Regions from separate parts of the Klebsiella planticola genome, predicted to be linked through region 1. Evidence: predicted binding sites of a transcription regulator. Region 1 holds the regulator's gene; each other region holds the start of a gene.
What was found. Region 1 encodes CRP, which controls carbon source genes, mostly activating them, when cyclic AMP is high. Its sites were predicted from a motif close to ATGTGANNNNNNTCACAT; they were not measured.
Positions count from the first base shown of each region.

Region 2: the regulator CRP is predicted to act here: its motif matches at 3,914-3,931, upstream of MC50_RS08775 (6-phosphofructokinase).
Region 3: the regulator CRP is predicted to act here: its motif matches at 3,818-3,835, upstream of MC50_RS25395 (arabinose ABC transporter substrate-binding protein).

Region 1 is NZ_CP026047.1:1,271,105-1,278,832, reverse strand. Features, by position in the region: partial or broken gene MC50_RS06295 (YccS/YhfK family putative transporter) at 1-1,719, opposite strand, end outside; gene crp (cAMP-activated global transcriptional regulator CRP) at 1,772-2,404, opposite strand; gene MC50_RS06285 (OsmC family protein) at 2,710-3,114, shown strand; gene MC50_RS06280 (phosphoribulokinase) at 3,215-4,084, opposite strand; gene MC50_RS06275 (YheU family protein) at 4,120-4,338, opposite strand; gene MC50_RS06270 (hydrolase) at 4,335-5,357, opposite strand; gene MC50_RS06265 (nuclear transport factor 2 family protein) at 5,566-6,018, opposite strand; gene MC50_RS06260 (ABC transporter ATP-binding protein) at 6,131-7,728, opposite strand, start outside.
Region 2 is NZ_CP026047.1:1,812,148-1,819,875, reverse strand. Features, by position in the region: gene MC50_RS08795 (hypothetical protein) at 1-222, opposite strand, end outside; gene MC50_RS08790 (class II fructose-bisphosphate aldolase) at 288-1,130, opposite strand; gene MC50_RS08785 (PTS sugar transporter subunit IIC) at 1,117-2,484, opposite strand; gene MC50_RS08780 (PTS sugar transporter subunit IIB) at 2,477-2,791, opposite strand; gene MC50_RS08775 (6-phosphofructokinase) at 2,803-3,783, opposite strand; gene MC50_RS08770 (YdgH/BhsA/McbA-like domain containing protein) at 4,185-4,397, opposite strand; gene fdhD (formate dehydrogenase accessory sulfurtransferase FdhD) at 4,525-5,361, opposite strand; gene fdnG (formate dehydrogenase-N subunit alpha) at 5,519-7,728, shown strand, end outside.
Region 3 is NZ_CP026047.1:5,272,576-5,280,303, reverse strand. Features, by position in the region: gene azuC (stress response protein AzuC) at 116-199, shown strand; gene MC50_RS25415 (DUF2766 family protein) at 278-529, shown strand; gene MC50_RS25410 (MFS transporter) at 578-2,089, opposite strand; gene MC50_RS25405 (non-heme ferritin-like protein) at 2,580-3,083, opposite strand; gene MC50_RS25395 (arabinose ABC transporter substrate-binding protein) at 3,977-4,957, shown strand; gene araG (L-arabinose ABC transporter ATP-binding protein AraG) at 5,020-6,534, shown strand; gene araH (L-arabinose ABC transporter permease AraH) at 6,549-7,529, shown strand; gene otsB (trehalose-phosphatase) at 7,691-7,728, shown strand, end outside.

The DNA of each region.
Region 1 (7,728 bases):
AAGATAATGTGTGTTAAAACCGGGTTCCTGCATGGCCTGATTCAGCGAGTTATACAGCGAGTTATGTGCCTGATTGACGCGCATCCGGCGATAGGCCAGCGCCGGGGCCTGATGATCGTCGCTGAGAATTAGCCTGATCGCTTCCTGATCGGCTTCCAGCGCGTCGTGAGCGTTTTTACGCAGTAGCCCGCTTTGCCATTGCGGCCATAGCCAGACCATGCCGCCAAAGGCGATAAGGCAGCCGATAAGCGTATCGATAAGCCTGGCGACAATATACTGCTCGCCGTTGAGCGTCAGAAGCTGCAGGGTATACACCGCCGTCACGGTAAAGCCAACCATCGCCCAGCCATAATGCTTGCGAATAATCAGGTAGCTCAGCAGCGTGACGAGCAGCATCGCGGAGAGCGTATAACCCTCCGGGACGTGAAAGTGCAGCGCCAGGCCGGCGATAGCCAGACCGGCAAGTGTACCTGCCGCCCGATGGACGATACGTACCCGCGTCGCGCCGTAGCCGTTTTGGGTCACAAAAAGCACCGTCATCAGGATCCAGTAAGGCTTGGGAAGGTTCAGGGCGCTTCCCATCAGGCTCGCGGCCGTTAGCATCACGCAGATACGCGCAGCGTTACGTAGCGCCGGCGATTTTAATGAGAGATAGCTCTTTAGCGCGGGCAGCAGCGGCAGACGGCGCTCTTTATCCGCCATCAGGTTGCGAGCATACAGCGGGCGCTGGGTACGCAGCACCCGGGCTATTCGGCTGAAGTGCCAGGCGCAGAACTGCCCTACCGGGTTGTCCGGATGCTGCCAGGCGATTTTCTCCAGCGCGCCGATTTGCTTATCCATATGAAAGCGTTGCGGGTAGCGGTGGTAGAGAATGTCATCGGCCAGCACCCGCAGGCGTGCGGCAACGGTTTGTGCGTTCCAGCGGATCACCGCCTCGGCATGGCTGCGCTCTACCAGTTTTTGTACTTCTTCGGGTTGGTGCAGGCTGACGGAGATATGTTCCTGCAAATCCAGCGCCATCTGAAATGCCCGCAGCAGGCGCTTGTGGTCATTGCGCTAGTTCGCCGCCAGCATATGCATCTGCTGGTAGCATTGGGTGATCAGGTCCACCACCTTCTGCTGGCGCGTGAGCAGCGGCGGCAGTGAAGTGGTGGGATCGATATGCTGGGTCAGCAGGCTGTATTTGGCTTCGCAGTAGTTAGCCAGCTCGCGATAAAGCAGGCTCAGCGATTCGCGCAGCGGCTGCTCGCGCCATAGCCAAAACCAGAACCAGTTAAACAGGCCGTACCACAGCGTCCCGAGGGCGTAGATCAGCAGTGGCTCCCAGACGGGCATGTTCCCGGCAAGGCTCAGGGTAAAGATTGCGGCAATTAACGACGCGGGCAGAAGCCTGGCGTGCAGAGAGCTGATCTCCGCCGTTACGCCCAGCAGTAGCGCCAGGCCGCTGAGAATCAAGGGCAGCGGGATATCCTGCTGAAGAAGAAGCTGGACCACCAGGCTACAGCCGGCAAACAGCGAGCCGCCAATAATCAGACGTTTAAAAAAGCGTTTGTGCGGCGTATCCAGACCGGCGACGTTACAGCAGGCGGGCACCAGCGAAAACAGCAGACCTTGCTGTAAGTGACCGAGGAGGAGACCGATTGCGACAGGCAAACACAACACCAGCGTTTGCCGCAGTGCATAGTTGACTTCCGGGTGGTAAATCAGCCTGCGCCACATAGAGGGAAAACAAAAACGGCGTGTTGCGCAAGCAACACGCCGTTTTATCGACTTAACGCGTACCGTATACGACGATAGTTTTACCGTGTGCGGAGATCAGGTTCTGATCTTCCAGCATCTTCAGGATACGGCCAACGGTCTCGCGGGAACAGCCAACGATCTGACCAATTTCCTGACGGGTAATTTTAATTTGCATACCATCAGGGTGGGTCATCGCATCCGGCTGTTTTGCCAGGTTCAACAGCGTCTGAGCGATGCGCCCGGTGACGTCGAGGAAGGCAAGGTTACCCACTTTTTCTGAGGTCACCTGCAGACGGCGAGCCATCTGCGACGACAGGCGCATCAGGATATCCGGGTTAACCTGAATGAGCTGACGGAATTTTTTGTAGGAGATTTCGGCCACTTCACATGCGGTTTTCGCACGTACCCAGGCGCTACGCTCCTGGCCTTCTTCAAACAAGCCTAATTCACCGATGAAATCGCCCTGGTTGAGGTAAGAGAGGATCATCTCTTTACCTTCTTCATCCTTGATGAGCACAGCCACAGAGCCTTTGACGATGTAGTACAACGTTTCTGCTTTTTCACCCTGGTGGATCAGCGTGCTTTTAGATGGGTACTTATGAATGTGGCAATGAGACAAGAACCATTCGAGGGTAGGGTCTGTTTGCGGTTTGCCAAGCACCATGCGCGGTTATCCTCTGTTATAAGCTATCTCCGGGTGCCGACACTACACGGCATCCGGGCATGCAATCGTATTGTTTCCCTATGCCTGGGAAACGGCTGGTGAGTTTTCTTCAGCCTGTAATGTGAACTCCTCTGCATACATGCAGTACATCAATGTAATACTGTAGCATCCCGACTGTTTTAGCATAGCTTTTGCCGCATGTCTCCTGGTGTCTCGCTTCAGCATGATGCAGGTCGCCTTCCGTTGCGAGAATTGTTATGTACGCGTAATCTGTCAGGAAAATTGCAACCTCGGAGTTAAATTTTATGCAAGCTCGTGTGAAATGGGTTGAAGGGTTAACCTTCATCGGAGAGTCGGCGTCAGGTCACCAGATTCTGATGGACGGCAACTCCGGAGATAAAGCGCCAAGCCCAATGGAGATGGTGCTGATGGCGGCGGGCGGATGTAGCGCGATCGATGTCGTGTCTATTTTGCAGAAAGGTCGTCACAACGTGACCAACTGTGAAGTCAAGCTGACGTCTGAACGTCGGGAAGAGGCGCCGCGCCTGTTTACCCATATCAACATGCATTTTATCGTCACCGGTAAGGAGCTGAAAGAGGCGGCCGTTTCCCGTGCGGTGGATCTGTCGGCGGAGAAATACTGCTCGGTGGCGCTGATGCTGCAAAAAGCGGTGAATATCACCCACACCTATGAAGTGGTGGAAGGCTAAGCAGCCTTCCCGGAGAGCGGCGCAAACGCCTTATCCGGGAGCCGTGAGTGAAGGACGAAAACCCCGCTTAGCGCCAGGCGCTCGGGGTTTTTTAACGTGGTTAACTGATTTTCTTCCCTTCCATCAGCCGTTCGACTAGCGGCGTCATGATGAGCTCCATCGCCAGCCCCATTTTCCCGCCAGGCACCACCAGCGTATTGATATGCGAGATAAACGACCCCTGCAGCATCGCCAGCAGCCAGGGGAAATCGATATCCTGCAGGTTGCGGAAATGGATCACCACAAAGCTTTCATCCAATGACGGAATGCCCTTCGCCGCAAACGGGTTGGAGGTGTCGACAGTGGGGACGCGCTGGAAGTTGATATGGGTGCGCGAAAACTGCGGCGTAATGAAGTTGATATAGTCTTCCATTGAACGGACCACGGAATCCATCACCGCTTCACGGGAGTGGCCGCGTTCACTGGTATCGCGGATGAGCTTCTGAATCCATTCCAGGTTGACGATAGGCACCACGCCGACCAGCAGGTCGACATTCTGCGCGACGTTATACTGCGGCGTAACAACCCCGCCGTGCAGCCCTTCATAAAACAGGACATCGGTCGGTTCCGGTAGCGGTTGCCACGGTGTGAATGTGCCCGGCACCTGATTCCACGGCACCGCCTCATCATAGGTATGCAAATACTTGCGCGACTGACCGCTACCGTTACGCCCGTACTCAAGGAAGGTGTTTTCCAACAGACCGAAGTCGTTGGCTTCCGGACCGAAGTAGCTGATGTGTTTCCCCTGATCGCGCGCTTTGCGGATCGCCATGTCCATTTCCGGGCGGGTATAGCGATGGAAGCTGTCGCCTTCCACCTCAGCGGCACGCAGGTTTAGCTGTGCGAAAATTTTACGAAAGGCGAGGCTGGTGGTCGTGGTTCCCGCGCCGCTGGAGCCCGTGACGGCAATCACCGGATGTTTGGCAGACATAACAACTCCCAGATTAAACGATGTGTGGCGCCGCCTTAGCCGTGAAACTGCTTGCGGGGCATGATGTTGACCGTCTCGTGCAGTTCTGACCACACCAGTACGGCTTCTCCGCTTTTCAATTGCTGTTTGACGTCGGCGACTTTATCCGCCAGCGAGCGTTCATGTTCACCATAATCGGTGCCTTCACGCAACACAAAGCTTTCGATCAGGTTATCCAGCGTTTCGGGATCCAGATCGTGCCAGGGAATAATCATTTTTGTGCTCCCAACCAACGGGTTAACCAGTCCGGGATACGCTTTTCCAGCCACATTTCCGGCTTGCGCAGCGTGCCGCCAACGAATCCGACGTGTCCGCCATTTTCTGTCAGCTGATACTCGACGTTTAGCGGGAGTTGCTCTTGCGGCGGAATGGAGTGGTGGTCCATAAAAGGATCGTCCTTCGCATGAATGATCAACGTCGGTTTAGTAATGTCGCTGAGCCGCGGCATTGCGCTACACTGGCGATAGTAGTCCAGCGCATCCGCAAATCCGTGAATCCGGGCAGTGATCATATCGTCAAACTCGCGGATGCGGCGCATACCTTTGAGCTGGCGCAGATCAACCGGTAGCGAGCCGGGATAGGCTTTCAGCTTACGCGCGGCGTTGGCCTTTAACAGATTGAGCAGATAACGTTGATAGACCCGGGAAAAGCCCTTGTCCATATGATAGCTGCAGGCTTCGAGCATGAACGGGGCTGAGACAATAACCGCGGCATCCAGCGGGACATTATCGCCTTCTTCGGCCAGCAGGCAGCCCAGCATATTGCCGCCCAGCGAATAGCCGACGGCGGCGGTCGGCACCGCACCCCATTCGCGTTGTAGCCAGTGCAGGAACCAGCTGCCATCTTCGGTTTCACCCGAATGATAGATGCGGTTATTGCGATTGGGTTCGCCGCTACAGCCGCGGAAATGCATCACCACGCCCAGCCAGCCGCGCTGCATGGCTGCATGGATAAGGCCATGAGCATAGGGGCTGTGCAGGCTGCCCTCCAGCCCGTGGAACACGACCAGTCGCGGTTTATGTTGCGCCCCGGCGGGGTCTTCGCTCCACGCCAGATCGACAAAATCACCGTCCGGGAGTTCAAGTCGCTGCCAGTGCGGCGTGAATCCCAGCTTACGGCGAATCAGGCGCGGCAGCATGGTCTGCAGATGACGATTGCCCACGCCGCGCATAGGGTGAAACTCGCGCGAGTCGTCTTCGGGGGGCGTCATTTCTGTGGGGGTGATTTCAACCATAGCACCAGAGCAGTTAATCATCTTATAAAACAGTATACCGCGCATGAAGTGCGCAGGTTATCCAATATGTGGTCTTGCGGCCTGCGCTATAGGTTACACGAAATTGAAGCCGGATGAGGACTGCTCTTGCGGGATAAGGATGACCCGCTACCCGGGAGGGCTGGAAGGGGAAACGGCCCCGCCAGGAGCGAATGGCCGTGGGGCTGGCTCAAAACATGCTGTTGCCGCTGGCGGTTTTTTCCGGAACCGTCTGAATAACATCCCAGTGCTCAACGATCTTGTTCTGCGCATCGAGGCGGAAAATATCGATAATCGCCCGGGTGACGCCCGGCTCGCGGCCGGTGGACGCAACGTGCAGAACGACATAGTCGCCGTCGACAATCACCCGTTTAATCTCGCTGTGAGAGTCGGGGAATTTCTCTTTCAGAAAGGCGATGAATTGACGAAAGCCTTCAGGCCCATCCTTCGCGCCAGGATTATGCTGGATATACTCCTGCCCGAGGTAGGTTTTTGCGGCATCAAAGTCTTTATCGTTCAGCGCCTTATTATAAAAAGCGATGACGTTTTCTTTGTTCTTTAATTCGCTTGCGGTGTAGGCGGCAAAAGCAGAGTGGGTCAGGGCGCAAAGCAGTGAGAGGGAGATGAGCGTTTTTTTTACCATGGCAATGCCTCTTCGCAGATGAGTGTTGCGGTTTTTAGCAGGGGCATATCACGGCGTGTTCCCATAACCTGGCGCCGCTGCGTTTATGCCCCCTGCCCGATCATAACCGGTCTTAACCTTCCTGCAGCATCTGTTCCAGCTGCTCTTGTGCATCCAGCCAGGCCATTTCACACTCTTCCAGACCGGATTTGGCACTGGCCTGCTGCTGCAGACAGGTGGTCAGCTCGGCTTTGCGGGAGGCATCATACAGCCCGCTGTCGCCGAGCTTCTCTTCCGCCTGGGCGAGCTGCGCGTTGAGCTTATCCATCTCTTTTTCGAGGCGGGTAATCTCTTTACGCAGCGGTTGAGTGAGCGTGCGTAATTCCGCTTCCCGACGTTTCTGGTCTTTGCGGGCCTGCGCGCTGTTACCGCTCTCTTTCGCCACGTCAGACGACGAGCTCTCCTGTTTCTGTGAGTCGCTGAGCCACTGCTGATAATCCTCCAGGTCGCCATCGAACTGCTCGACTTTGCCGTCATGCACCAGATAGAGATCGTCGGTGGTGGAACGGATCAGGTGGCGATCGTGCGAGACCACAACCAACGCGCCTTCGAAATCAATCAGCGCTTCGGTCAAGGCCTGACGCATATCGAGATCGAGGTGGTTCGTCGGTTCATCGAGCAGCAGAAGGTTAGGGCGCTGCCAGACGATTAACGCCAGCACCAGACGGGCCTTTTCACCGCCGGAGAAACGCTGAGTCTCTTCGTTGACCTTATCGCTCTGGAAACCAAATCCGCCGAGATAGTCGCGCAGCTTCTGCTCTGTCTCCTGAGGCGCCAGGCGAGCCAGATGCTGTAATGGGGATTCGTCAGCGCGCAGAAACTCCAGCTGATGCTGAGCGAAGTAGCCGAGCTTAATGCCTTTAGCGAGGCCAATCTCGCCATGCAGCGGCTGGAGTTCGCCAGCCAGCAGTTTGATCAGCGTCGACTTGCCGGCGCCGTTGCGCCCTAACAGGCCAATGCGCGAACCGGGCACCAGGTTTAACTTGATCGAGTCCAGAATCACCCGTTCGCCGTAGCCGGCGCTGACTTTTTCCATTTTCAGCAGCGGGTTTGGCAGGCTTTCCGGCGCGCGGAAACTGAAGTGGAACGGGTTATCGACGTGAGCCGGAGCGATAAGCTCCATACGCTCCAGCATCTTAATACGGCTTTGCGCCTGCTTGGCCTTGGTGGCCTTGGCGCGAAAGCGGTCGATATAACTTTGCAGATGCGCGACGCGCAGTTGCTGGCTTTCATACATCGACTGCTGCTGTGACAGACGGGTTGCGCGCTGCACTTCAAACGAGCTGTAGTTGCCGGTGTATTCGAACATCGTTTGCTGTTCGATATGAATAATTTTATCGACGATCGGGTCCAGGAAGTCACGATCGTGAGAGATCAGAATCAGCGTGCCGGTGTAGCCTTTCAGCCATTTTTCCAGCCAGATGACCGCATCGAGATCGAGGTGGTTAGTCGGTTCATCGAGCAGCAGCAGATCGGAACGACAAATCAGCGCCTGCGCGAGGTTCAGGCGCATACGCCAACCGCCGGAAAAGTCGCTGACCGGGCTTTCAAGCTGCTCATTACTGAACCCCAGCCCGTGCAGCAGGCTGGCGGCGCGCGAACGGATGGTCCAGGCATCAATGGCATCCAGTTTACCGTGCACCGTTGCGATGGCGTGGCCGTCATTGCGCT
Region 2 (7,728 bases), 540 kb from region 1:
TAGTGCGTCGATATCCTGACGATGTATTTTGCTTTTAGCATACACCGATAGCGCCCTGTTATACTTCAGCATCAATGCCTTCTGGATTTCACCATTGCCAGGCTCGCCCTGCAGTTCATTTTCCAGCGTCTTTATTTCCTCAGCCAGCTCACGGGACAGCCGATCATAATCCTGCGGCGGATGATTCTCTTTTTTCCACAACGCTTTCAGTGATTGAAACATAATCTTCTCCCGCCCTGACGGGTGCAGGGCTAACCTGGTAATAACAATCTATTATTGCGGTTGGACTATTTAAATAATTCCATTTTTTCCATCAGCACCTGCGTGACCGCATTATTGGCGGGAATTAAAAACTTACGCACGCTGTCATTAACCTTGCCTTTTTCAAAAGTGGTTTTACATTGGTCAACCCACTGCACGTTCATTTCTGTGCCCACATTGACCTTATTAATCCCTTCAGTCACCGCTTTACGCATATCCTCATCACTGACGCCGGTACCGCCGTGCAGCACCAGCGGAACGCCCGTAGCCAGGCTAATCTCCTTCAGGCGCTGATGCTGGATCTGCGCCTTTCCGGTATAAAGGCCGTGCACCGTGCCGACGGATACAGCCAGCATGTCAACCTGGGTCTCATTTACAAAGCGCGTGGCGTCTTCGACGGTGGTAAAACAGATATCCTCTGCGGCAACGGCTTTACCATCTTCTGAACCCCCGATGGCGCCCAGCTCCCCTTCCACGGTGATATTCCGCGGCCGCGCCATTTCCACCACAATCCGCGTATTGCCGATATTTTCTTCTAGCCCCAGGTGTGAACCGTCATACATAACCGATGAAAATCCGGCATTCATGGCCGTTTCAATCGCGCTAATATCAGAACAGTGATCCAGATGCAGACAGGTTGGCACATTTTCACTTTCCGCCAGTGAGCGAACGGCATCCACCAGTAAACGATAGCCAAGATATTCCGCCGTACCGGTCGAGATTTGAATCATTAAAGGGCTATTGCTCTTTTGCGCAGCTTTAAAAAAAGCCGGTAGCATTTCAATACAGTGCAAATTAAATGAGCCAATAGCTTTGTAATTTCTTTGCTGGGCGACTTTCAGAATATCGTTGAAATTATACAGACTCATGAATATTTTCCCCTTTAGGCTTAGATGATGTACCGTTTACGAACCATGCCAGTGCGGCGACAAAAACAATAAACAAGGCGACAAATAACCAGTTATTCTGCAAGGCATGGCCTAATACCAGCCCTGAACTAATGACATCTGAATCACTGAATGTGACGCCGGTAAAACCGTAGCTTTCAAGCATCGGTACCAGAATGGCAGGCAGGAAAGTAATAAACAGACCGTGAACCACGCCGCCAATCATTGCCCCGCGACGCCCCCCCAGCGCATTACCAAAGACGCCCGCCGTACCGCCGGCAAAGAAGTTGGTTAACAGTCCCGGGAGGATCATCGCCAGACCAAACATCGGGAAGACCAACATGCCGATGATCGAACCCACGGTAGTCGCCAGGAATCCCACGATGACCGCGTTCGGGGCATAAGGGAACAGTACGGGGCAGTCCAGCGCTGGTTTCGCATCCGGAACAATACGCATGGCAATACCGCGAAAAGCCGGGACCAGTTCATTCAGTAATAAGCGCACGCCGCTGTAGAGGACAAAGACCCCTGCCACAAACTGAACAGACTGCATAAAGGCATACATCATGTAGTTCACGCCGCCGGAAAACTGGGCGATATACTCTGGTCCGGCCGCCAGCGCCGGAATCAGGTACATGGGGACCATCACCACCGCCATGGCGAGATAGGTATCCTGCAGAAACTTGAAGTTATCAGGCAGTTCAAGATCTTCAGTGGAACGGGAGCCTTTACCCACCACTTTGGCCACCGCTGCCTGGACTAAATATCCGATGGTGCAAAAATGGCCGAGGGCCACATCGTCAGAATCGGTAATGCGTCTGACCACCGGCTGCGCTAATGCCGGCATCAGTACCGCCATGACGCCGCCAAAGATACCGCCGGTCAGGATCAGCGGCAGCCCGGTCAGCCCGGCTTTGTAGCCAATCACCGTGCCAATCGTCGCCATCCACAGCAGCGCCTGCCCGGTGAGGAAGATATATTTCAGCGGCGTCAGGCGGGCGATAATAATGTTAACGGCAAAGATCACCATCAGCGTCAGCGCCACTTCAGAACCCAGCTCCCGATTCGCCAGACCGGCGATAGCGGCGACATCGGTGATGTATCCTTTCATCCCGAAACCGTGGGTGAAGATATCGTTAAGGAAGCTCAGGGTGGCGACAATAATATTAATGCCGGCCATCATAATTAAGAACCCGAGCAGCGTTTTAAATGTCCCCTCTACTGTTTTACCCACTGACTTCTTCTGTAAGATCAGACCCAGCATGGCAATAAACGCGATTAATATCGAAGCCTGGCCGAGCAAATCTTTTACAATAAACTCGATAAAGCTATTCATGATCGGCCACCTTCAGATTACGCTCCTTCAGGAATGAGACGATTTTTCGCTCAATTTCATCTTTATCCGTCAGCTTGTTGAGGACCACCACTCGTTTTATTTCCTCTTCAGTAGCGTCGGCGGTTAATATGTCGGCGAATGTTTTTTGCGTCAGAATAATGTCAGATTTAAATGCTCCAGCTTCAGATACGGTGGTATGTTCAATATGTGCAGGAATTTCCAGCTTCTTTAATACTGCTTTCGCCGTCATTTCGATGGCAAAGCTTGAACCGAGGCCGCAGCCACATACGCAAAGAATTTTCAGCATGTAGGGTCTCCTCAAATAATATTGAGTTGTTTGGCAAGTTTATAATGATGTCCTTCGATATCTACCAGACGTTTTTTCATACTGACTAAGTCAATTGGAATAGGTTTATTGCTTGAATTTATAATAATGGCTTTATTTTTCATTCCTGACTGAATACAGCGAACAACTTCATTCGCCATGATCGTGCCCTGGTAAATTTCTTCGCAGGTCGGGTCGCCGCTGCGCAGTCCATAGCCGATGATGGTTTTACGGATGCGGACACCGATGCGTGGCTCAAGCTGCTTGATCATCGTATCGATAGCCCCTTGAAACCCAGGTGAATACTCCCTGGTGTAACCTTCAGAGCAAAGTATCACCACGCTGTTTTGCTCGCGAAGCTTGCCTCTGACGCGCTCAGCCAGATCCTCTAATGGCATCTGTGCTTCCGGGATCAGCGCAATATCGGCATTACTTTTAATCGCTGACTGCAGCGTTAGCTCTCCACAATACCCTCCTAATATTTCAACCATAAACACCCGCCCAGGTAATGCCCTGCCGGTATTTCTTAAACGAGAAACCTCCTTGATAATTTGTTCGCAGGCTGTAGAAAATCCGATAGTATAATCACTACCGTATACATCGTTATCGATAGTCATCCCGACACCGAAACAGTTAATATCAAATTCGCTAAGCGTATTAAGGAACTGTAGGCTACCATCACCACCGGCCATAATAAGTACATCAAGGCGCAGTGACTTAATTTTCCTGGCTATAGTTTCATACTCATTCCTCAGCAATTTGCGAGTGGTTCGGCCGGACGTAATAACAGGCAGTGAACAAATAGAGAAATCGACAAGATCCCGCCAGGCGATGTCCTGATGATTTTTATCGAGCAGCCCAGGTATTCCACCATTAAAAATGGTGATCTCCGCCCTCGCGAGTTTCGCAACCTGAAAAATGAAATTATTAATTCCAGACACATCGCCACCGCTAATAACAATACCGATTTTCATGGTCACCACCGTCATATTTGCTTGCCCACATTTATCCCTAAGTTCAAGACCTGGATTTGCAATCAAGATCACATAATTATGATTAATTTATCCGTTGTAACGATTGACAGATATAAATATGGAGTGTTTTTTGTGATGAACATCTCACTTAAAAGATGAGATCGTCTTAACAGTTATTTTTAAATAACTTTATTATTCATTAGGTTAAATATTGAGAGGAGAGCGCGTCATTTTGCTTGCCAGAGGCTTAACCTCGTTGCCAAAAGCAAAGAAGAGAAACGTGATAAACACCACATTTTTTTGAGGAGAAGTGGAGGCGTTGGGTGGAGGGATTTCACGATGATGAAAGCACAAAAACAAAAAAAGCGCCCGCAGGCGCTCTTTCGACGGTGGTGCCGGTTTTATTTGTTCAGTTCTGCCGTCATATGCACGCGGTTACCGGTGAAGGCTTCGGTGATGGTGTAAGAAGAAGCACCGGCGGCCTGAGCCTGAGCGGCGATTTTCGCTTCCGCGCCGTCCATTGTAGAGGAGGTTGCGCTCACTGACTGTGCAGCGAAAGAACCGAAGGAAGCGGTAAGAGCGATAACTGCAGCAAAAGTTTTGATGCTTTTCATGATGTAAATCCTTCATTAAGTTGTTTGGGTAAGGCGTTTTGCCTTGATGTGATAAATAGTAGACCTCACAACCCACAACTAAAAGCGGAAGGATTTGCTCTCATCATTCAAAAAAATTGACTTATTTTTAACCTGCGATCAGCCGCTGCGGATGGGTGTAAACCGTCGCCCTGCCCGGGCGGCAAAAGCCCACCAGCGTCAGGTTGCAACGTTCCGCGACCTCCACCGCCAGCGCAGTGGCGGCGGAAACCGCAAACAGAATTTCCACCCCGCACATTGCCGCCTTCTGCACCATCTCGTAGCTGGCGCGGCTGGAGACTAACGCCGCCCCGCATTGCCAGTCATCGCCCTCTTCTACGCGCCGCCCCAGCAGTTTGTCCAGCGCGACGTGACGCCCGACATCCTCGTGTCCGCCCGCCAGCTCACCAGACGGACGCAGCCACGCTGCCGCATGGGTGCAGCCGGTGATATGGCCAATCGGCTGAACATCACGAAGCTGTTCCAGCGCGCGATCGAGATTCCCCAGGCTAAAGGTTTGCGTGAAAGGTAAAGGTTGCACCGGCTTGCCGATATCGTTGAGTTGCTCAACGCCGCAAACGCCGCAGCCGGTACGCCCGGCCAGCGCGCGACGGCGCTCTTTCAGCCCCATAAAACGACGGCTGGAAAGTTCAATCTGCACTTCCAGACCGTTGCAGGCCTGCACCACCTCCATCCCGTAGATCTCGCGCCGGTTTTCAATAATCCCTTCGGATAATGAGAAACCGACGGCAAATCGTTGCAGATCCTTGGGAGAGGCCATCATGACAACGTGTGAGATACCGTTATAGACCAGCGCCACAGGAACCTCTTCGGCTAATTCGTCAGACTGCGGATGTTGCAAATCATCGCGCTTCCAGAGCGCGACCTGACGACATCCTGTGATGCTTGTCACATTTTCAATTTGTTCGGGAGGGTTCTTATTCACTTTGTCTTAACCGTATTGGAACAGGCATACACACAATGTGGTATTCTTTGCATACCCCTTCAAGTGAAAGGGTGATCACCCCCCAATTCTGAACCTTTGCGGCGCTTACCGCAAAGTAAATAACTACATGTGACAATGTCGATACAAGGAGTGAACCATGCAGGTCAGCAGAAGGCAGTTCTTTAAGATCTGCGCTGGCGGTATGGCAGGCACAACGGCTGCAGCGCTGGGTTTTGCCCCAGGCGCCGCGCTCGCGGAAACCCGGCAATATAAGCTGCTGCGTACCCGTGAAACCCGTAACACCTGTACGTACTGTTCTGTCGGTTGTGGGCTGTTAATGTATAGCCTCGGCGACGGTGCGAAAAACGCCAAAGCATCCATCTTTCATATCGAAGGTGACCCTGACCATCCGGTCAACCGTGGTGCGCTCTGCCCGAAAGGGGCGGGTCTGGTCGACTTTATCCATTCCGAAAGTCGTCTGAAATTCCCGGAATATCGTGCGCCAGGCTCCGACAAGTGGCAGCAAATCAGCTGGGATGAAGCGTTCGATCGCATCGCGAAGCTGATGAAAGAAGACCGCGATGCCAACTTTATCGCCAAAAACGACGCCGGCACTACCGTCAACCGTTGGTTGACCACCGGGATGCTGTGCGCTTCAGCCTCCAGTAACGAAACCGGCTATTTAACGCAGAAATTCACCCGCGCGCTCGGTATGCTCGCGGTCGACAACCAGGCGCGCGTCTGACACGGACCAACGGTAGCAAGTCTTGCTCCAACATTTGGTCGCGGTGCGATGACCAACCACTGGGTTGACATCAAAAACGCCAACCTGATCGTGGTGATGGGCGGTAATGCCGCTGAAGCGCACCCGGTAGGGTTCCGCTGGGCGATGGAAGCCAAAATTCACAACGGCGCGAAGCTGATTGTTATCGACCCACGCTTTACGCGTACCGCGTCGGTAGCCGACTTCTATACCCCGATTCGTTCCGGGACTGACATTACCTTCCTGTCAGGCGTCATCCTGTACCTGCTGAATAACGAAAAATTCAACCGCGAGTACACCGAAGCCTATACCAACGCCAGCCTGATTGTGCGTGAGGATTACAGCTTCGACGACGGGTTGTTCAGCGGCTATAACGCGGAAAAACGCAGCTACGATAAGACCAGCTGGAACTATGAGCTGGACGAAAACGGCTTCGCCAAACGCGATACCTCCCTGCAACATCCGCGCTGCGTATGGAACCTGCTGAAACAACACGTTTCCCGCTATACCCCGGATGTCGTGGAAAACATCTGCGGTACGCCGAAGGCCGACTTCCTGAAAGTCTGCGAGTACATCGCCGAAACCAGCGCACCGGATAAAACCGCGTCATTCCTCTACGCGCTCGGCTGGACGCAGCACTCTATCGGCGCGCAGAACATCCGTACCATGGCGATGATCCAGCTGCTGCTCGGCAACATGGGGATGGCCGGTGGCGGCGTGAACGCCCTGCGCGGTCACTCCAACATCCAGGGGCTGACCGATCTGGGGCTGCTGTCGCAGAGCCTACCGGGTTATATGACGCTTCCGAGTGAGAAACAGACCGACCTGCAAACCTACCTGACCGCCAACACGCCGAAGCCACTGTTGAAAGATCAGGTGAACTACTGGGGCAACTACCCGAAATTCTTCGTCTCAATGATGAAGGCCTTCTTTGGCGATAAAGCGACGGCGGAAAACAGCTGGGGCTTCGACTGGCTGCCGAAGTGGGATAAGGGCTACGACGTCCTGCAATACTTCGAGATGATGCACCAGGGCAAAGTGAACGGCTATCTGTGCCAGGGCTTTAACCCGGTGGCCTCATTCCCGAATAAAAACAAGGTGGTCGAATCGCTGTCGAAACTGAAGTTCCTGGTGACCATCGATCCGCTCAATACCGAAACGTCCACCTTCTGGCAAAACCACGGTGAGTCGAACGATGTCGATCCGGCGAAAATCCAGACCGAAGTGTTCCGTCTGCCCTCCACCTGCTTCGCCGAAGAGAACGGGTCTATCGTCAACTCCGGGCGTTGGCTGCAGTGGCACTGGAAAGGCGCGGACGCCCCGGGGATTGCGACCACCGACGGTGAAATTCTGGCCGGTATCTTCTTACGCCTGCGGAAAATGTACGCCGAAGAAGGCGGCCCGACGCCAGAACCGGTGCTGAATATGACGTGGAACTACTCCACGCCGCACGAACCGGCTTCGGAAGAAGTGGCGATGGAGAGCAACGGTAAGGCGCTGGCGGATCTGACCGACCCGGTCACCGGCGCGGTAGTGGTGAAGAAAGGCCAGCAGCTCAGCTCCTTTGCGCAGCTGCGCGATGACGGCACCACCTCCAGCGGCTG
Region 3 (7,728 bases), 1.5 Mb from region 1:
ATTATTTTTGTGAAAAAATTGTGAGTTACCGCATATTTTTATTGATTTATGTGATGCAAGTCATATTATAAGCCCATCAACAGTAACACCTGCATAACAAAACCGGAGTCGCTTCATGAAACTGCGCAAAATTCTGAAGAGCATGTTCGAGCAGTACTGCAAAACATTCAAAGATGTACCGCCTGCCGGTATGTTCTGATAAAAAACCTGCTGCGGCAGGTTTTTTTATCTCTCGGGATTTAGGTTACTATTACGCTCCTCGAAAAAGGAGTAATAAATGTCTCAACATCTCACCGAACAAGACGAACTGGTTTCTGACGTTGTCGCCTGCCAGTTGGTTATCAAACAGATTCTCGACGTCATTGATGTCATCGCCCCTGTTGAAGTGCGCGAAAAAATGACCACCCAACTGAAAGCCATCGATTTTGCCAGCCATCCGGCGTCGGCCGATCCGGTGACGCTGCGCGCGGTTCAAAAAGCGATTGCGCTGATTGAGCTTAAGTTTACGCCGCAGGGTGAAGCACACTAAGTTGTTTCGCCCCGCTATCGTTGTCGATGGCGGGGCGAGAACCAGACGTTAATGAGAGATAGCGGTCCTTGCCGGCGCCGGCTGCTGATCCTTAAAGAGCTTACTGTTGCCCCAGCACTCTTCATAACGGTGGCCGACTAAATCCTCCACAATGATGCGCACATCGGGCGGAATATCGCTAACCTTACCGCCGGCTTTAATCCGCGCCACTTCCTGCAGTACGACCAGGTGCGCTTTGCGATCCAGTTTCATCTGCTTGCTGAAGACAATGGCCGCCAGCGCCAGCAGGATCACGCCGCTACAGAACACCACCGCAATGGCGGTCACGGCGCTTTCTGGTTGCGTATGCGCTTTAGACTGGAACCCGTAGAAGCTGAGAATGGCTCCCATCGTGAAGACAATAATCGAACGCAGGATTTTTCCGGAGAAGGTCATGGCACCCGCGTAAATCCCTTCGCGGCGGCGGCCGGTATAGATCTCATCAACATCGGCGAGGAAGGTGTAAACGGTCCATGGAATGTAGTACACGCCGCCGGTACCCAGGCCAAACAGCACCGTGATCCCAAACATCAGGATGGTTGCCAGATGGGCAGGCAGATGGAAAAACCACAGCGAGGTGTACAGCAACACGGAGAAAATCACGATGCTCAGCGCCAGAATATAGGGCTTGCTGAACCCCTTTTTCACGCACAGGCCGATAAACAGCGCCGTAGAGAGCAGCTGCAGAATCGAGTTCAGGCTGTTCAGCCCGGCAACCATCGCCGGATCGTGCTGCAGGACAAAGATAACGAAGTAGGTAAAGATCGAGGCAAACAGCCATTCTGCGCCGAAACCGCAGAGATACATCCCAAGATGTTTGCGGAACACGCGTAGATAGAAGGTCGAACGCATATCCTTCGCCAGCATCAGCAGGGTCGAGAACAGGCCTTTTTTCTCGCTCACGCGAACTTCTTCTTCACGCGGACGCTCCCAGCTGCAAAACCACAGGCAGGAGATGGCGATAATCAGAATAGCGCCGTAGGTCAGCCCGGTCAGGAAGAACGGTGTGGCGGAGTCTTTGCCGTACAACAGGATAAACTGACCAGGGATGAATGCCGCGAGGAAGTTGGCGAGCTTGCCGAAAATGGCTTTATAGCCGGTCAGTTTAGAGCGTAATGAGAAGTCGTCGGTCATTTCAGTGGCTAAGGTTTCATAAGGCACCATGACTGAGGTATAAATAATCTCAAAGACGACGTAGGTGCAGAGGTAGTACCAGAAACCAAGCCCCTCAACCCACAGCAGCGGGTAAAACATCATCAGTGGTATGCCGATCAATAAAAAGAAACGTCGGCGTCCGAAGCGTTTGCCGAGCCGAGTTTTACCGAAGTTATCGGTCAGGTAACCCATTAACGGGTTGCTGATCGCATCGATGATGCTGGCGACGGAAAAAATAAACGACGCTTCAATCAGCGTCAGTCCGCAGAAGGTGGTGTAGAAATAAAGTAGCCAGGCGCCGCTGATCGCCAGCGCGCCGCTCCCCAGCAAATTACCGCCGCCGTAGGCGAGCTGATGGCGTAACAAAATCGGTCTTCCCTGCAACCCTTGTGAGGTTGAAGCCGCGTATCTTGCCATTAATATAAACCCCATGTTTTAAATTTTTGAAACGCTGTTTTTATATTCTTAAAGTCGATGACGAAAAGTGATCGTCGTCACTAATCATCCGCTGCGCGCTTTCCTGGGGCAGGAATGCGATCGGCTTAAAAGTTTTTAATGCTTTTCAGGAATAAGAACGGCGCCTGAGCGCTGGAAATGATGTTTAGAAATAGCGAACGCTGGAACGTTATTCACGATGGTCGGGGGCGTGAAGCGGGGGATTGATGACCTTGTGTCGTTTATCCGCGATGCGGATCTGTGGCCAGAAGCGTTTGCAGGACATCTCCGCGCGGGGTTAATTGCCATCGCTGCGCGGTTACGCCAGTCAGGGTGAGTACTATCATGCGGCGCTGAAGCCGTTCCCTCAGGATTGAGCCTCACGGAGGGAACGGCGGATGTGGTGCCCGCCGCTGCGGCCTTAATCCTGGCGACGTGTCACCAGACTGAGCAGGCGGCGATCGGTCTGCAGCATACCCAGGCCGGCTTTATCCGCATTACGGACCTCTTCAAGCACGCTTTGCAGCAGTACGCCGTCCTGCTGCTGCTCTTTCTCTAGCAGCGTCAGGAAGCGCCAGGTGGTGTCGTCACATTGCGCTTTAGCTTCTTCGGTCAGCCCGGACAGCATGCTGCTACGCTGTTCATAATCGGCCAGGGTGGTGGTAAACAGATCTTCGAGGGAGTGACAGTTATGGTGGTAACTGCCTTCGTTTTTGACGATCGGCCAGTTTCCGCCGGTCTTCATAAAATCGAATACGCGCATCATCTGCGTCACGTGCGATTGTGCCCGGGAGCGCAAAAAGATGGCGGTGCCGTTCAGACGGTGCTGTTCGCACCATTCGCTGAGATGCAGATATAAATTTGAGGCATGAAACTCAAGGTTCATCTGATTATTGAGTTTTTGAGCCATTCCTGGAACGACCATAAAAATATCCTTATTAAGCTGGAGATATCATTCACGCGTCGGGAATCTTCGCCGGTGAACGATAAAATGCGAGACTCTTTACGCGTAACATTGTCGGCAAAATAATGAATTTGCACTTTCCCTATGTGTATCGGTAATTAATTAGCGCCTGCCGATATATATAGAATACCCTTAATAGTAGACTAAGAAAACTCTCAAGTGCGTCTGTTTACGTTTCGTTACAACATCCTTATAAAGTGTGTTGTCTTTGTCTGTTTTTTGATTTAAATGTCTATATCATTATGATTTTATTGAATTTATTTTGCCGGAATTTTTTGTGATATGGATGATGTCTACGACATATTAATTAAATATGAATTTAATCCTGGATTCATAATTCGGTCATGTCGCATCAACCATTCGGTAAAAAAGAAATCACGGGAAAGGGCAGTGACGTCATTTTTACAGGAGCAGATAAATGGGGGGGTGAGGTATATTCTGTTATTAACGGTAATAAAATTCCCCTGAGCGATATTTCATCTTGTGAGAAGTCGAATCGCTAAGGGAAACGGCTGAAGAAGGGGGGCGCAGCGCCTTCGGCAAATCCCTTGAAAGGGGGACGGCGGTAGCCACAAGGATAAGTCTGCTGATGATATGGATAATATTGCTATATGCAGAGCTAATTGTCTGACAATTGGCTCTTTTTTTATGTCATTTTTCGCTAAATCTATGCACGCAATTACTGTAATTCCGCGATGTGATAATGCTCTCGTATGGAGAATTGATTTCCGGTTATTACTTAATGAACAACGGCAGTGCGGTGTGCAATTTTTCTAATGCCTTGTTTTACGTCCGATAAAAAAATTAAGTCCGATACTTCCCTACAGAAAAGCGAAATAAAGCTGGAGTTTACCATGCACAAATTTACTAAAGCGCTGGCGGCGATCGGTCTCGCTGCGGTTATGTCACAATCAGCTATGGCTGAAACGCTTAAACTCGGATTTCTGGTGAAACAACCGGAAGAACCCTGGTTTCAAACCGAGTGGAAATTTGCCGATAAGGCCGGCAAAGATTTGGGCTTTGAGGTGATTAAAATTGCGGTCCCGGATGGTGAGAAAACCCTCAATGCCATCGACAGCCTGGCGGCCAGCGGGGCAAAAGGCTTCGTTATCTGCACACCTGACCCGAAACTCGGCTCGGCGATTGTCGCCAAAGCGCGCGGATACGATATGAAAGTCATCACCGTCGATGACCAGTTCGTTAATGCGAAAGGTAAACCGATGGAGAGCGTACCGCTGGTGATGATGGCCGCCAGTGAAATTGGCGCCCGTCAGGGTCAGGAGCTGTACAAAGAGATGCAAAAACGCGGCTGGGATGTGAAGGATACCGGCGTGATGGCGATTACCGCCGATGAACTCGATACCGCCCGTCGCCGTACCACGGGTTCCATCGATGCGCTGAAAGCGGCCGGTTTCCCGGACAAACAGATCTACCGCGTTCCGACTAAATCCAACGATATTCCGGGCGCCTTCGACGCCGGTAACTCGATGCTGGTGCAGCATCCTCAGGTGAAGCACTGGCTGATCGTGGGGATGAATGACAATACCGTGCTGGGCGGCGTGCGCGCCACCGAAGGTCAGGGCTTTAAAGCCGGAGATGTGATTGGCATTGGCATTAATGGTGTGGATGCGGTTAACGAACTCTCAAAAGCGCAGGCGACCGGTTTCTACGGCTCTCTGCTGCCTAGCCCGGATATCCACGGATATAAAACCAGCGAGATGCTCTACAACTGGGTGACCAAAGGCGCAGAACCGCCGAAATTCACGGCGGTCACCGATGTGGTGCTGATCACGCGCGACAACTTCAAAGAAGAGCTGGCGAAAAAAGGGCTGTAAGGCCTGGTTGACCCTGCCTCCCGCACGCTGTGGGAGGCTGAGCATAGAAGAGCGGAGTTGTTATGCAACAGTCTACCCCTTATCTCTCATTTCGCGGCATTACCATGACCTTTCCCGGCGTAAAGGCGCTCTCCGATATTAGCTTTGACTGCTACAGCGGACAGATCCACGCCCTGATGGGGGAAAATGGTGCCGGAAAATCGACGCTGCTGAAGATTCTCAGCGGCAACTATATCCCCACCGCCGGCGACCTGCTGATAGGTGGCCAGCCGCGCGTATTCAGCCACACCACCGAAGCGCTTAACGCCGGAGTGGCAATTATTTATCAGGAGCTGCACCTGATTCCGGAAATGACCGTCGCGGAAAATATCTACCTCGGCCAAATCCCGCATAAGTACGGGTTAGTGAACCGCTCGCTGCTCAACTACGAAGCGCGGCTGCAGCTGGAACATCTGGGACTGGATATCGACCCGGAAACGCCGTTGAAATACCTCTCTATCGGCCAGTGGCAGATGGTAGAGATTGCCAAGGCGCTCACCCGTAACGCAAAGGTCATCGCCTTTGATGAACCGACCAGTTCTCTTTCGGCGCGCGAGATCGACCATCTGTTTCGCGTTATCCGCGAATTGCGCGAGGAAGGGCGGGTAATTATTTATGTTTCGCACCGCATGGAGGAGATTTTTGCGCTCAGCGATGCGATCACCGTATTTAAAGATGGCCGCTACGTACGCACCTTCGATGATATGCAGGCGGTGAGTCATGACGCGCTGGTGCAGGCGATGGTCGGACGCGAGCTGGGCGATGTTTACGGCTGGAAACCGCGTGAGTATGGCAAAGAGCGTCTGCGCCTGCAGCAGGTCAAAGCGCCCGGCGTCCGCACGCCGGTAGATCTGTCGGTGCGCAGCGGGGAAATCGTCGGCCTGTTCGGGCTGGTCGGGGCCGGGCGCAGCGAGCTGATGAAAGGGTTGTTTGGCGGAACCCGTATTACCGGCGGTCAGGTGTATATCGACGGGCAGGCGATCGATATTCGCAAACCGGCACAGGCCATCGCGGCCGGAATGATGCTGTGCCCGGAAGACCGCAAAGCGGAGGGCATTATTCCGGTCCATTCCGTACGCGACAATATCAATATCAGCGCGCGTCGCCGGCATATTCACGCGGGCTGTATCATTAACAACGGCTGGGAAGCGCACAACGCCGATCGGCATATTCAGTCGCTCAATATTAAAACCCCTGGCCCCGAACAGCTGATTATGAATCTCTCCGGCGGCAACCAGCAGAAGGCGATTCTGGGACGCTGGCTGTCGGAAGAGATGAAAGTGATCCTGCTGGATGAGCCGACCCGCGGCATTGATGTGGGCGCGAAGCATGAAATTTATAACGTTATCTATGCCCTGGCGGCCTCCGGTGTCGCCGTCGTTTTCGCCTCCAGCGATTTGCCCGAAGTGCTCGGCGTGGCCGATCGTATCGTGGTGATGCGCGAAGGTGAGGTGGCGGGCGAACTGCTGCATGACGATGCCAATGAACAGCAGGCGTTAAGCCTTGCGATGCCAAAAGTGAGCCAGGCGGTCGCCTGAGTAAGGAGTCAATGATGTCCTCTGTTACTACCCCTAATGCCCGCCAGACTTCGTTGAGCTTTGCCCGAATCTGGGATCAGTTTGGCATGTTGGTTGTTTTTGCCGTGTTGTTTATCGGCTGCGTGATTTTTGTGCCCAATTTTGCCTCGTTTATCAATATGAAAGGGCTGGGGCTGGCGATTTCAATGTCCGGTATGGTGGCCTGCGGCATGCTGTTTTGCCTGGCATCCGGGGATTTTGATCTGTCGGTGGCATCGGTCATCGCCTGCGCCGGCGTAACCACGGCAGTGGTGATTAATCTGACGGAAAGCATGTGGATAGGGATTGCCGCCGGTCTGCTGCTGGGGGCAATCAGCGGGCTGGTTAACGGCTTCGTGATTGCCCGGCTGAAAATTAACGCCCTGATCACGACGCTGGCCACCATGCAGATTGTGCGCGGCCTGGCGTATATTATCTCCGACGGGAAGGCGGTCGGCATTGAAGATGAGCGCTTCTTTACCTTAGGTTATGCCAACTGGTTTGGCCTGCCGGCTCCCATCTGGCTGACCGTCGCCTGCCTGATTGTTTTTGGTTTACTGCTCAACAAAACCACCTTTGGCCGCAATACGCTGGCTATCGGTGGCAATGAAGAGGCGGCCCGGCTGGCGGGGGTGCCGGTGGTGCGGACCAAAATCATTATTTTCGTGATCTCAGGCCTGGTTTCTGCCGCCGCGGGGATCATTCTCGCCTCGCGTATGACCAGCGGCCAGCCGATGACCTCGATTGGCTATGAGCTGATCGTCATTTCAGCCTGCGTGCTCGGCGGCGTGTCGCTGAAAGGCGGGATCGGCAAGATCTCTTATGTGGTCGCCGGGATCCTGATCCTCGGCACCGTAGAGAACGCCATGAACCTGCTCAATATCTCGCCGTTCTCTCAGTACGTGGTGCGCGGGGTGATTCTGCTGGCGGCGGTTATCTTCGACCGTTATAAACAAAAAGCAAAACGGGCTGCATAATAATCCCCCAACCTTTTAGTCTAATCCCTGATTATCGCCAGCGCCCGCTGCGCTGGCGATAGCTATCAAAAATGGCGATCCCGGTCACACTGTCTATACTTACATGGCTAACAATCCGTTAACAACCAGCGTTGCGCTGGCCATGAAAGGAGGAGAACAGGGTGGCTGACAAGATATCTGTACCGCCTGTGCCAACCGA